Regions from separate parts of the Paenibacillus sp. YYML68 genome, predicted to be linked through region 3. Evidence: riboswitches for the same ligand, from Rfam matches in the RefSeq annotation. Region 3 holds a riboswitch; each other region holds the start of a gene.
The links. Region 3 has a riboswitch for cyclic di-GMP ahead of PAE68_RS15795 (C40 family peptidase). Riboswitches for the same ligand answer to the same signal wherever they lie in the genome.
Positions count from the first base shown of each region.

Region 1: linked by a shared signal. The riboswitch ahead of PAE68_RS09815 (response regulator) and the one ahead of PAE68_RS15795 (C40 family peptidase) in region 3 are both predicted to bind cyclic di-GMP.
Region 2: linked by a shared signal. The riboswitch ahead of PAE68_RS13740 (aspartyl-phosphate phosphatase Spo0E family protein) and the one ahead of PAE68_RS15795 (C40 family peptidase) in region 3 are both predicted to bind cyclic di-GMP.

Region 1 covers NZ_BQYI01000001.1:2,156,322-2,159,598, reverse strand. Annotated here, with positions in the region: gene PAE68_RS09825 (LTA synthase family protein) at 1-562, shown strand, start outside; gene PAE68_RS09820 (GNAT family N-acetyltransferase) at 665-1,141, opposite strand; gene PAE68_RS09815 (response regulator) at 1,197-1,562, opposite strand; cyclic di-GMP riboswitch class I at 1,723-1,807, opposite strand; gene PAE68_RS09810 (MFS transporter) at 2,178-3,277, shown strand, end outside.
Region 2 covers NZ_BQYI01000001.1:3,030,757-3,034,033, forward strand. Annotated here, with positions in the region: gene PAE68_RS13735 (DMT family transporter) at 433-1,287, opposite strand; cyclic di-GMP riboswitch class I at 1,400-1,492, shown strand; gene PAE68_RS13740 (aspartyl-phosphate phosphatase Spo0E family protein) at 1,507-1,689, shown strand; gene PAE68_RS13745 ((2Fe-2S)-binding protein) at 1,957-2,796, opposite strand; gene PAE68_RS13750 (hypothetical protein) at 2,927-3,220, opposite strand.
Region 3 covers NZ_BQYI01000001.1:3,478,161-3,481,437, forward strand. Annotated here, with positions in the region: gene PAE68_RS15790 (sensor histidine kinase) at 1-1,239, opposite strand, end outside; cyclic di-GMP riboswitch class I at 1,521-1,608, shown strand; gene PAE68_RS15795 (C40 family peptidase) at 1,730-2,677, shown strand; gene PAE68_RS15800 (heavy-metal-associated domain-containing protein) at 2,771-2,971, shown strand; gene PAE68_RS15805 (sugar phosphate isomerase/epimerase family protein) at 3,041-3,277, opposite strand, start outside.

The sequences.
Region 1 (3,277 bases), 1.3 Mb from region 3:
CAGCCCTTCGTTCCTCGGACCGTACGTGCTGAAGCATGCCAAGCTGAACGGCAACGACTATACCGATTACTTGAACGCGCTGGCGTCCCGCATGCCGCTGCTGCCGCCCAAGGAGCAATATGAGTCGCTGCATATTGACGAGTCGACAGTCAAGGAGTATGAGCAGAAGCAGCAAGCGATACTGGAGCGTGAGCTACAGCAGGCAGCTGCCTTAGGAGCAGTGCCGTCAGGAGCCGAACCAGCGTTCACGCTCGGCTATGGCAAGCCGGTAATTGACCGCATCTCGCCTCAGCAGCTTCAGCATCAGAAGGGAAAGCCAGACGCTAAGCCCATAACGTTGACCGTTGAAGGCGGTCGATTCGGGCTCGGCTGTAAGGTCTATGCCGCAGGCGTGAAGCTGAAGACGACGTGGCGCAGCGAGCAGAAGCTGGAGGCGGTGTTGCCTGTCTCCATGCTGAGCAAGCATCAATCGATGCCGATCGAGGTGAAGGTGATCGACTCGAAGGAGAAGGTACTCGCAACGTCTGCCCCTGTACCGTTCGAGATTATAGCGAAGCCTTAACGGGACATAGCAATAGCCGCACTCCACTCATGGAATGCGGCTATTCTAGCATCTGGAACGAACGGTCGACGTCCACTGACTGAATATTGTCGATTACTGCGCTTACCCGGGAAATGAAGCGAGCTGCTTCGTCATTCGAACGTGCCACATCCCGGCATCCAGGAACGGCTCCTCCGACTGTATGCTGTATCCGGCCGAGGTGTAGAACGGCGCTGCATGCGTCTGGGAGTCCAGCATCACGCGACCAATACCCCTGCTTCGAATATCGTCCTCCATCCGTTGAACAAGCCTCTTGCCGAGGCCCTGTCCTCGATAGGAAGGCAGCACCGCGATCCGTTGAAGCTTCGCCGTGTGCGCGTCATACATTTTATAACGGGCTGCCGCAATCGGCACCTCGCCATCGAGCATCAGGAAGTGCCTAGCCGCATCGGGCGATACGTCCAGCTCGTCCACCTCCAGCTCACTTGGCACGCCCTGCTCCTTCACGAACACTTCAGATCGAACCTGAAGACACTGCTGCAGCTGCTCAGCCGTGGTTACCTGTATGACTTGCTGTAGATGCTCCCATTTCATTCCCATACGAATTCCCCTAATCCACTTGCATGCATGTATTCATTCTAGCTTACAGCGTGTCTTATCCGGCAAATGCCCGCTTCAGCGCTTCCTTCACACGGTCTTTACTAAACGGCTTCACAATAAAATCGCTCGCCCCCATACTGACCGCCCGAATAAGTAGAGCCTGCTGCCCCATAGCAGACACCATAATCACCTTTGCGTTCGGATTTAGATCTTTAATTTTCTCCAGCGCCGTTAATCCGTCCATCTCTGGCATCGTAATATCCAAGGTCACGAGATCCGGTCTTTCATCTGAGTATAGTGATAGCGCTTCCACACCGTTACTGGCTTCCATGGTTACTTCGTACCCGAGCTCACGAATGACATTCTTCAATAACATGCGCATAAAGAGTGAATCATCAACGACCATAATCTTTGGATTCACGTCGTGAACAACCTCCTCTTCGACTTCGTTGTTAACATAATGCGTATCGACTTGTATTCCCGAGGATGTATGTGCGCAGGCGTATGTTGTTGTCATAGCAAAACAAATAGCCCCCTTCTTCATGCCTAAAGAGGACCTGAGTACCGTGCATCTCTTGTCCTTCGGCAGCTGGCTGACTTTGTACACCTACAGTAGTCCCTATAGCTTTGCGTCCTTAGCTTTCGCCAAGTTTGCCTTTGTCGGTTACAAACATTTGTAAAAAGTATTATATCACCGTTTCTAAAAATTACAAGCTGAACCCCAAATTACATTCGAATATCGAGCATATGCATGGAGCTTAGCTGACCCAAGATTTGGTGACGCTTACATTTACCTTCATTATACCGAATGCCTTAGTACAATGCCATCACTACTTTTGTTGCTAATTGTTGAATCATGACGAATACATAGAACAGCAAGTAAGCCCAGCATTAAATTTATGTAAAACGCAAGGAATATTGACAGCTTAGGACGAATGATGTAGCGAAGATAATGAATAGAAAAGGAAGAGTGTACTCCATGCCGAATCTCGAAAAAAGCCAGCTGACCGAACCAGCTCTAGGCTCCCGTAAGGCGATGAGTCTGTTTTTCTCCATGCCGATTTTGGCGTGGGCGATGTTTGACTTCGCCAACACGATCTTCACCTCCAATATTATTACGATCTTCTTCCCGTTCTATCTACAGGAGGTACTAGGCGGCAGCGATACGATGAACCAGATCGCCAGCACGTTCATTACGTACACGAACGCACTCTCCAGCCTCCTTCTTGTGCTGCTATCCCCGCTGTACGGCGTTCTCATAGACCGGACTGGCCGCAAGAAGGCGTTCCTTGTGCCGCTGGCGATCGCCTGCATCGCCTGTACACTTGTAATGGGCGGACTGTCATACTGGCAGACGGAGCTTACGTTGGGCGGCATTCCGCTGTCGCTTGCATTGGTACTTATTGCGTTCATGCTTGCCAAATTTTTTTACAGCTCCAGTCTCGTCTTCTATGATGCGATGATCTCTGACCTCGGGAGCCAGAAGGAGCTCCCGCTCATCTCCGGCTTCGGCGTCGCGGTTGGTTACGTCGGTACGTTAGTCGGCCTGTCGGTCTATCCGCTTGTCGGCAGCAGCAGCTTCCATAACGCCTTCATTCCGAGCGCGTTGCTGTTCCTCATCTTCTCTCTGCCACTGTTCTTCATGTATAAGGAAACAACCGCTAAGCCAATCACGGCCAAGCCGAAGCAATCGTTCCTGAGTGGCTATCGCGATATTGCAGCGACGTTCAAGGAAGCGCGCACATATAAAGCCGTGTTTCTGTTCATGATCGCCTATTTCTTCTTCAACGATGCGGTTGCGACGGCGATTGCTGTCATGGGCGTCTATGCGAAGACTGTCATCGGCTTCTCGACCGGCAAGTTCATCCTGCTCTACCTCGTATCGACCGTATCCAGCATCATTGGCTCCTTCGTCTTCGGCTACATTACGCGCGCCACGGGAGCGAAGACGGCCGTATCGGCCGTAGCAATCGTAATGATGGGCTCAATCGCTCTAGCATCGACGGCGACAAGCGAGCCTGTTTTTTGGGCGGCGGGCAGCCTGTACGGCATCGCGATGGGCGCGATGTGGGTCACCTCACGTACACTCATCGTCGAGCTGACGCCTGAGGACAAGCGCGGGCAATTCTTTGGCCT
Region 2 (3,277 bases), 450 kb from region 3:
TGTCTGCGGCACATCCCCTCGCTCTACTTGGATTCAATAACAACTTCCCTCGGTTGCGTTCGTTATATGGCTCATCACACAACACCTCTCTTTCACCGTCGAAGCTTAGTATGGCTCGAATACGCAAATCTATTCAGAAGCCAGCATGAATTAATATTTACCAAATTCCCAGTCACTTAGTGCGATGTATTTCGACCGAGCATACTTCCCCTTCTGCGTATCCACTTCACTCATCGTGTCGTGATTGCGCGACGGCTGCTCCATGCGAGTCTCTCCTTTGCGAGGTCTGGTATCGGGGCACCTGTGCAGCTGCTCGGAGCATAATCGATTAAGCGTCCGCCGCAGAGCAGCAGCTGAAGTAAGACCGGGCCTGCAATCTCCGAGCGCACAAGCTCATCCAATCGGATCGCGGGTCCCGGTCTTATTCAACACCTACCTCGGGCGTGCTGGGGCACCTCGGTTAATCCAATAGATACTCATGCCCACGAGCACCGCTCCGACCGCCGTCTCCGCGTGGATCGGCTCATCGAGAAGCAAGTATCCGCACAGCACACCGAACAAGGGAGCGAGGAACAAGTACGCGCTCGTACGCGCCGGGTCCCCTTGGGAGAGCAGATAGAACCAGAGCGCAAACTGAACGATCGATCCGATAATTGCTAAGTACAGCAGCGACGTGACGGATACGACATGGATAGACAGCTTAATATCCTCCACAAGCAGACTGCTGCCAGTCAGCACGAGCCCTCCGAATAGCATCTGGTACGCCGTCAGCACCCATATGCTGCAGAACGACCCGAACCGCTTGACCAGCAGTGTAGCTACGGCCCAGCTGATCCCGCCCATCAGGCCGATCGCCGTACCGCTGCTCCATTGGGACAAGCCGAGTACGACCATCCCCAACGCTCCAATCCCAACGCCAGCCCATTGCAGCGCACGATATGTCGTCTTGAGCCATAGGCTGCTCAGCAAGACGACGAACAGTGGATTCATGAACGTCAGAATCGATGACTCTCCCGCCGTAATCGTCCGCAGGCTGACGAAGATGCAGCCCATCACCCCGACCGTCTGGAACAAGCCGATGACGGCGATTTTGCCCCAATCGATAAGACATCTGGGGTGCTCATACTTCACAACGAATATAGCCATCAGACCACCGGCCAGCACGAAGCGCAAGCCAGCTAGCAGCAGCGGGGAAATATGCGCCACCCCGATCTTGCCGACGACGAAGGAGGAGCCCATCAGGGCGGTCGTTACGATGAGCAGGGCTGCGAACATATAACGGTTCATAGTGGTCACCATCCTGTTCAGACTCAAAAAAAATGGATATGCTAAAATTGTCCAACCGCACATCTATTGACAAATACAGCGCTTTACTCGACAATATGCTTAATTGTCACATCCACGATACTAGCAAACTTGTCGAAAGGCAAGGGCGCAAAGCTATGGGTCTACCGCGCTTGCTGGATAGCGCCACGATCGCCAGGCTGCCGAAAGGATGATTTTATTATGGTTGTACCTACCTCGCTCGACTATCAGATCGAGTACATGAAGCAGGAATTGGTCGACGTCGCTCTCAGCTATCAGATGAACCTCCAGCACGCCCGTGTGCTCGCGGTCAGTGAGCAGCTGGACAAGCTTATTGTTCAGGCACAGATGTTGAGGCGGAGGCTCGTTCAGTCAAGTCCATAGGGAACACCGGCAGGGAGGCGCGATCGCGCCTTCTTCTTTGTTGTATATGCTTATCGTCGGTACACGTACGCTCGTTACGAGATAGATGGACAGCATATGCAAAAAGCAGCCATAGCGGACGTCGAACGACGCCGAATATGGCTGCTTAGGGTTAAGCTTAGGGCTAAATACAATGACGTCATGGGAAGAACAGACCGCCTATTGCGACAGATGCACAACTCGGGACGTGCTTGCGCAAGCGCAGGTTGAACCCACCTAGTCTGCCGACTACTGGGCAGCCTGCTGCTGTGCAAGACGCGCCTCTGCACGCCGCTCCGCACGCTGCGCCTCAGTCATGCGCGGACACGTATAGCAATAAGTGCCGCCCTCCGTCTGGTAGTACAGGCAGCAAGCGTTCTTCATCTTCACCTGCTTCGAGCTGTCCTTCATATCCTCGATCAGGCGCACCTTCACATCGAGTGGATTGCGGGAACGGCCGAACACGTCAGCCGGCAGCTCCAGGCACAGCCTGCGGTAATCGTCCTTGATGATCGCCTGAAGCTCCTCATCGTGCGTCTCCTCCAGCCACAGCGGTACCGTGTAGTTGAAGCGAGTCGGCAGCTGCCCCCATAGCGAGCCGACGTCTGTTCCGGTAGCTGCAGCCGCAGCCTCCAGCATCGGTCGCAACGTGCGACCATACAGCTCGACCCATGTCTGCTGAAGCCACTCCGCTCTGGACGGAGGAGGCTCCTTATGAGTAGTAGACTGCTGAAGCTCGGGCCCGAGCAGCTTGAACGAGAAGACGGCGTAGTCCCCCTTCTCGTATAGCTGAAGCTCGAGCTGCTCAGGTGTGAAGCTCAGCGCTGTATCATAGATCGAGCAGCTGTATAGCTGAGCCAGCGCCGCATAGCCGAACCAGCCTGCCAAGTACGCCGCTGCCGCAGCAGGCTCCAGCGCCTTGATTCGTTGTCCGTAGATGTCCAGCAGCTGCCGCATCGTCTCCGGATCGGCCAGCTGCTCTGCTCGGCACGCGAACAGCAGCTTCCCCTCGAGATCATGCTGGCGCACTGCAAATCTCGTCTCCAGCTCCGTCCAATTTAGTCGCTCTGCCTTCCGTTGCACATTCATGACTTGAACTCCCCCTGCTCCTGTATAAATCAGCACGCCGCTTCTCGGCATGCATTGATAATGATTTTCAATTTCGATTATAGCAGGGGTGTCCGGTTATTTCCAACTTTTTCTCAACTTTTTTCAACACTTAATCACGGGTCGGCTTATCGGCAAGCTCGGCAATATCCTTCGATTGCGGCAGATCGTTCGAATCGAACTGCTCCTCCGCCTCTCGCGCCTGCCGCCGCAGCTCCTCTCTCTCCTGCAGCAACGCCCTCGGCTCCCGCTTGAACCGCTCCGTCAGCACGCATAGCTCCTCGTAGATCAGATAGAGCAATGTCACGATAGCGGCTATAGCTGCAGCGACGAGCAATGGACCGGCCAACGTAGCGAGCAGCATGAACAACACCATCGTCACGACAAAGTAAAAAAGCACCTTCATTCGATCATCTCCTATTCTTTCGCTAATGTCACTTGCTAACATACTCTGGTAACTGCT
Region 3 (3,277 bases):
TCGCTGCAGCTGGTTGTTATACAGCTCCACTTCTCGGGAGTAATTGATGACCTGCTCATAATAATGAGCAAGCCGCCTGCCCATGACGACGATCAAGGAGATGACGAAGAAGCTTACCCCCCATTTCCACAGATAGAGCTCATAATCGGCATAGAAGACGTAGAAGCAGATCACATCAATGACGACCGAAACGGCCATCATGATAGACCCGATTGCAAAAATATGCGCCTCCTGATTCCCCTTAACGGCGTTGATGATCGTGGAGGTTGCTAATAAGATGAACTGCACAATAATCACATACCCGAGCAGTGTCACAGAGAAAAAGTAATAGACCTCGTACGCGGCATAACCGTGTAAACACGTCATCATCAAAAATACGGCGCAATACAGAGAGTACAAGAGCTGGAAATTGCGAAATAATCGAATGGTGCCCCAGTAGCCGGGTCCGATAATTTTCTCAAAAAAATAAGTAATGGCTGGCAGCATGGAAAGCAACGTGCAGTCAAACAAAATGAAAAGCAGCTCGCCATGCTCCTGATAAATGGAATAGCTATAGGGCGAATACGTAATAAACATGATCCCTACGCTCAGCACGATGACCGTCAAAAGCATCCATTGAGACGTCGCCTGCGTTCTCCTCAAAAATACGGTGCAAATCAGCATCGTAAAGGCAATGAATACAAATGCGCTCCCAATGATGACACTTTCCAAATTGGCATCCAGCCGCTTCCTCAGCTCGTGGTCCTCGCCGTACCGAATCACTTCACTGAAGCCGAGCTGGCCCTTGCTCGATTGAAGGCGCACATAGACCGTCTTACCGAATGCTTCCTTGGACAGAGGCACGACGACGTTATTAATCAAGTATGGATATGAGCGAGTCGATACATAAATTTGCACACCGTTCATATATACACTCATGTTCTGGCCGTACACTCGGTTCATCAGCAGAGATGGAGAGCTTGCTGCGAAGGACGGAACGACAAACCGGATCCACTTTACCGATGAATCGCTGGGCTGATCGGAGTTGAGCTTGTCAAGCGACTCCGTCTGCCATTGTGCCTGCTCGGAAACAAATATCGAACTATGTGGTGAATCAGACTGCGCCCATACGTATTCCCATTCCGTCAAGCTTTCAACTCCGTCATCATCTGTATTGCTGCTAGCCTGGCTTAACAGGAAGCCGATCATTAAGAGTCCGAGCAGCACGTAAATGATCCAATACCCGCTTCGACTACGCATGTTACACCCCTAAAAACGTTATATCGTCTTCTTTCGACAAAGATCCATCATTCACCTGCTAACTCGGACTATTATTTGCAAAAAAAGTAAACGTAAATAAACAGTCAAACGTTCTTTAGCTGGAAAATGAAACCACACAGTCAATAGGCACTAGGACATCTGCAATCTCGATATGTTTTCGATTCTTTATGCCTATTTTCGACAAGTACCCCCACGATTTAAGATAAGAGTACGAACACTCGTAAATTTACCCAATCATACGGGCACCAATTTACGATACTTCTCGATAAAGGCAAACCTGGTGAAAGCCGGGGACGCAAAGCTACAGGGGCTACGGCGCTTCACGCGCTATGCCAGCCAGCTACCGAAGGAAGGGGAACCCGGGATATCCCTTCTTCGGCGGAGAGGGGATATCTTTTTTTCATTCCTGTGCCACACCGACCAAGCATCAGCCAGCATGACCACCATGATTCTAGGAGGAAACATCTATATGAGACAAACATCCGCTGCACTCCTGCTCTCCTTGTTCCTGATGCTTACATTCATGCTGCCAGCAGCGCTCGCCGAAGAAGCGGTACCGACGAAGGCGAAGGCCATATCCGGGGTAAGCTTCCGCGACCAGCCGAGCACTTCCAGCAACATGATGCGCTACTTGAAATCCGGTGAGGTCGTCACCGTTCGAACGATGGTCAATCCGAACTGGTACCATATTACAGATGCCAATGGTGTGACAGGCTTCGTCACATCCAGTGAACGCTTTATCAGCATCATCAGTAATGCAAGAACGGTGTCCAGCGTTAACTTCCGTACCGCTCCTACTACAGAAGCCTCCCGCATCCGCACATTGCAAACGGGAGAAGAAGTACTCGTGTTGGAGAAGATGAATGACAGCTGGTATAAAGCTCAAGATCAAAATGGTGTAGTCGGCTTCCTGAGCTCCAGCAGCAAATTTATTATCGTCAACACGTCCGTCACCCGAATCGTCCTTCCGCTGCAGGAGCGCATTGAATCGGTCATTAGTGAGATTAACAAATATGCCGGTACGCCCTACGAATTCGGCTCTGAGCGCTTCGATATTACGACGTTCGACTGCTCCGATCTGATGCAGCAATCGTTCTGGGATGCCACACGTGTCGTACTGCCTGGTGATTCCCGTGGTCAAGGCGACTACGTGAAGTCGATGAGCCCGACGACAACAGACTGGAAGCAGCTCAAGCGCGGCGATCTGATGTTCTTCATGTCTTATGCAGGGGCAAGCGCAGCGGACTATGCGTCCATCCACAAACCGACCCAGACGATCACACACGTAGCGATCTATCTTGGCGATGGCAACATTCTACATACATTCTCTCCAGAATCGGGCGGTGTACGCACAGATTCCATCGTTGGCCGTCATTGGGAATACCGCTTCCTGTTCGGCGGCAGTGCGATGAAATAATAACCGATTCAACGCATGCATGTGCAGCCGACTTATGAGCTACACTAACCTTGACATCTCAAGCCCAATACGGCCAAGCCAAGGAGTGAGGACATGAGTCGAGCGAAGTTCAAGGTTGCCGGCATGACCAACCAGGATTGCGTCCATTCTGTTCAAAGCGTATTGCACAGCGTTGGTGCTGAATCGAACGTCAGCCTGATGAATCAGATGGTGACCGTCGAGTACGACGAGAGCGTGTTGTCCATGGAAGGGATTCGCAGCGCGCTAGAGGAGCACGGCTACCGCATCATGTAAGGTGTAAGAAAAAACGTAAGGCGCCGTTGCAGCTTAAGCTGCAGTCTGGCGCCTTACGTTTATATGTCGTTAATCCGCATAGCCTTGCTCGCGCAAGTAGTCGAGCGCGTCCTTCATATGCTCCGGCTGCACTTGCTCCAGCGTCACATCCATAAGCGGCTTGTTCGTGCGAAGCAGCTCCATGTAGAGAGCCAGGTTCAGCATACCTTGACCTAGCGGCACGTTGCGCTTAGTGCCGTCCGCATCGAACGCTATATCCTTCACATGCGCCATAATCATGCGGGAGCCGAACTGCTCGAACGCCCG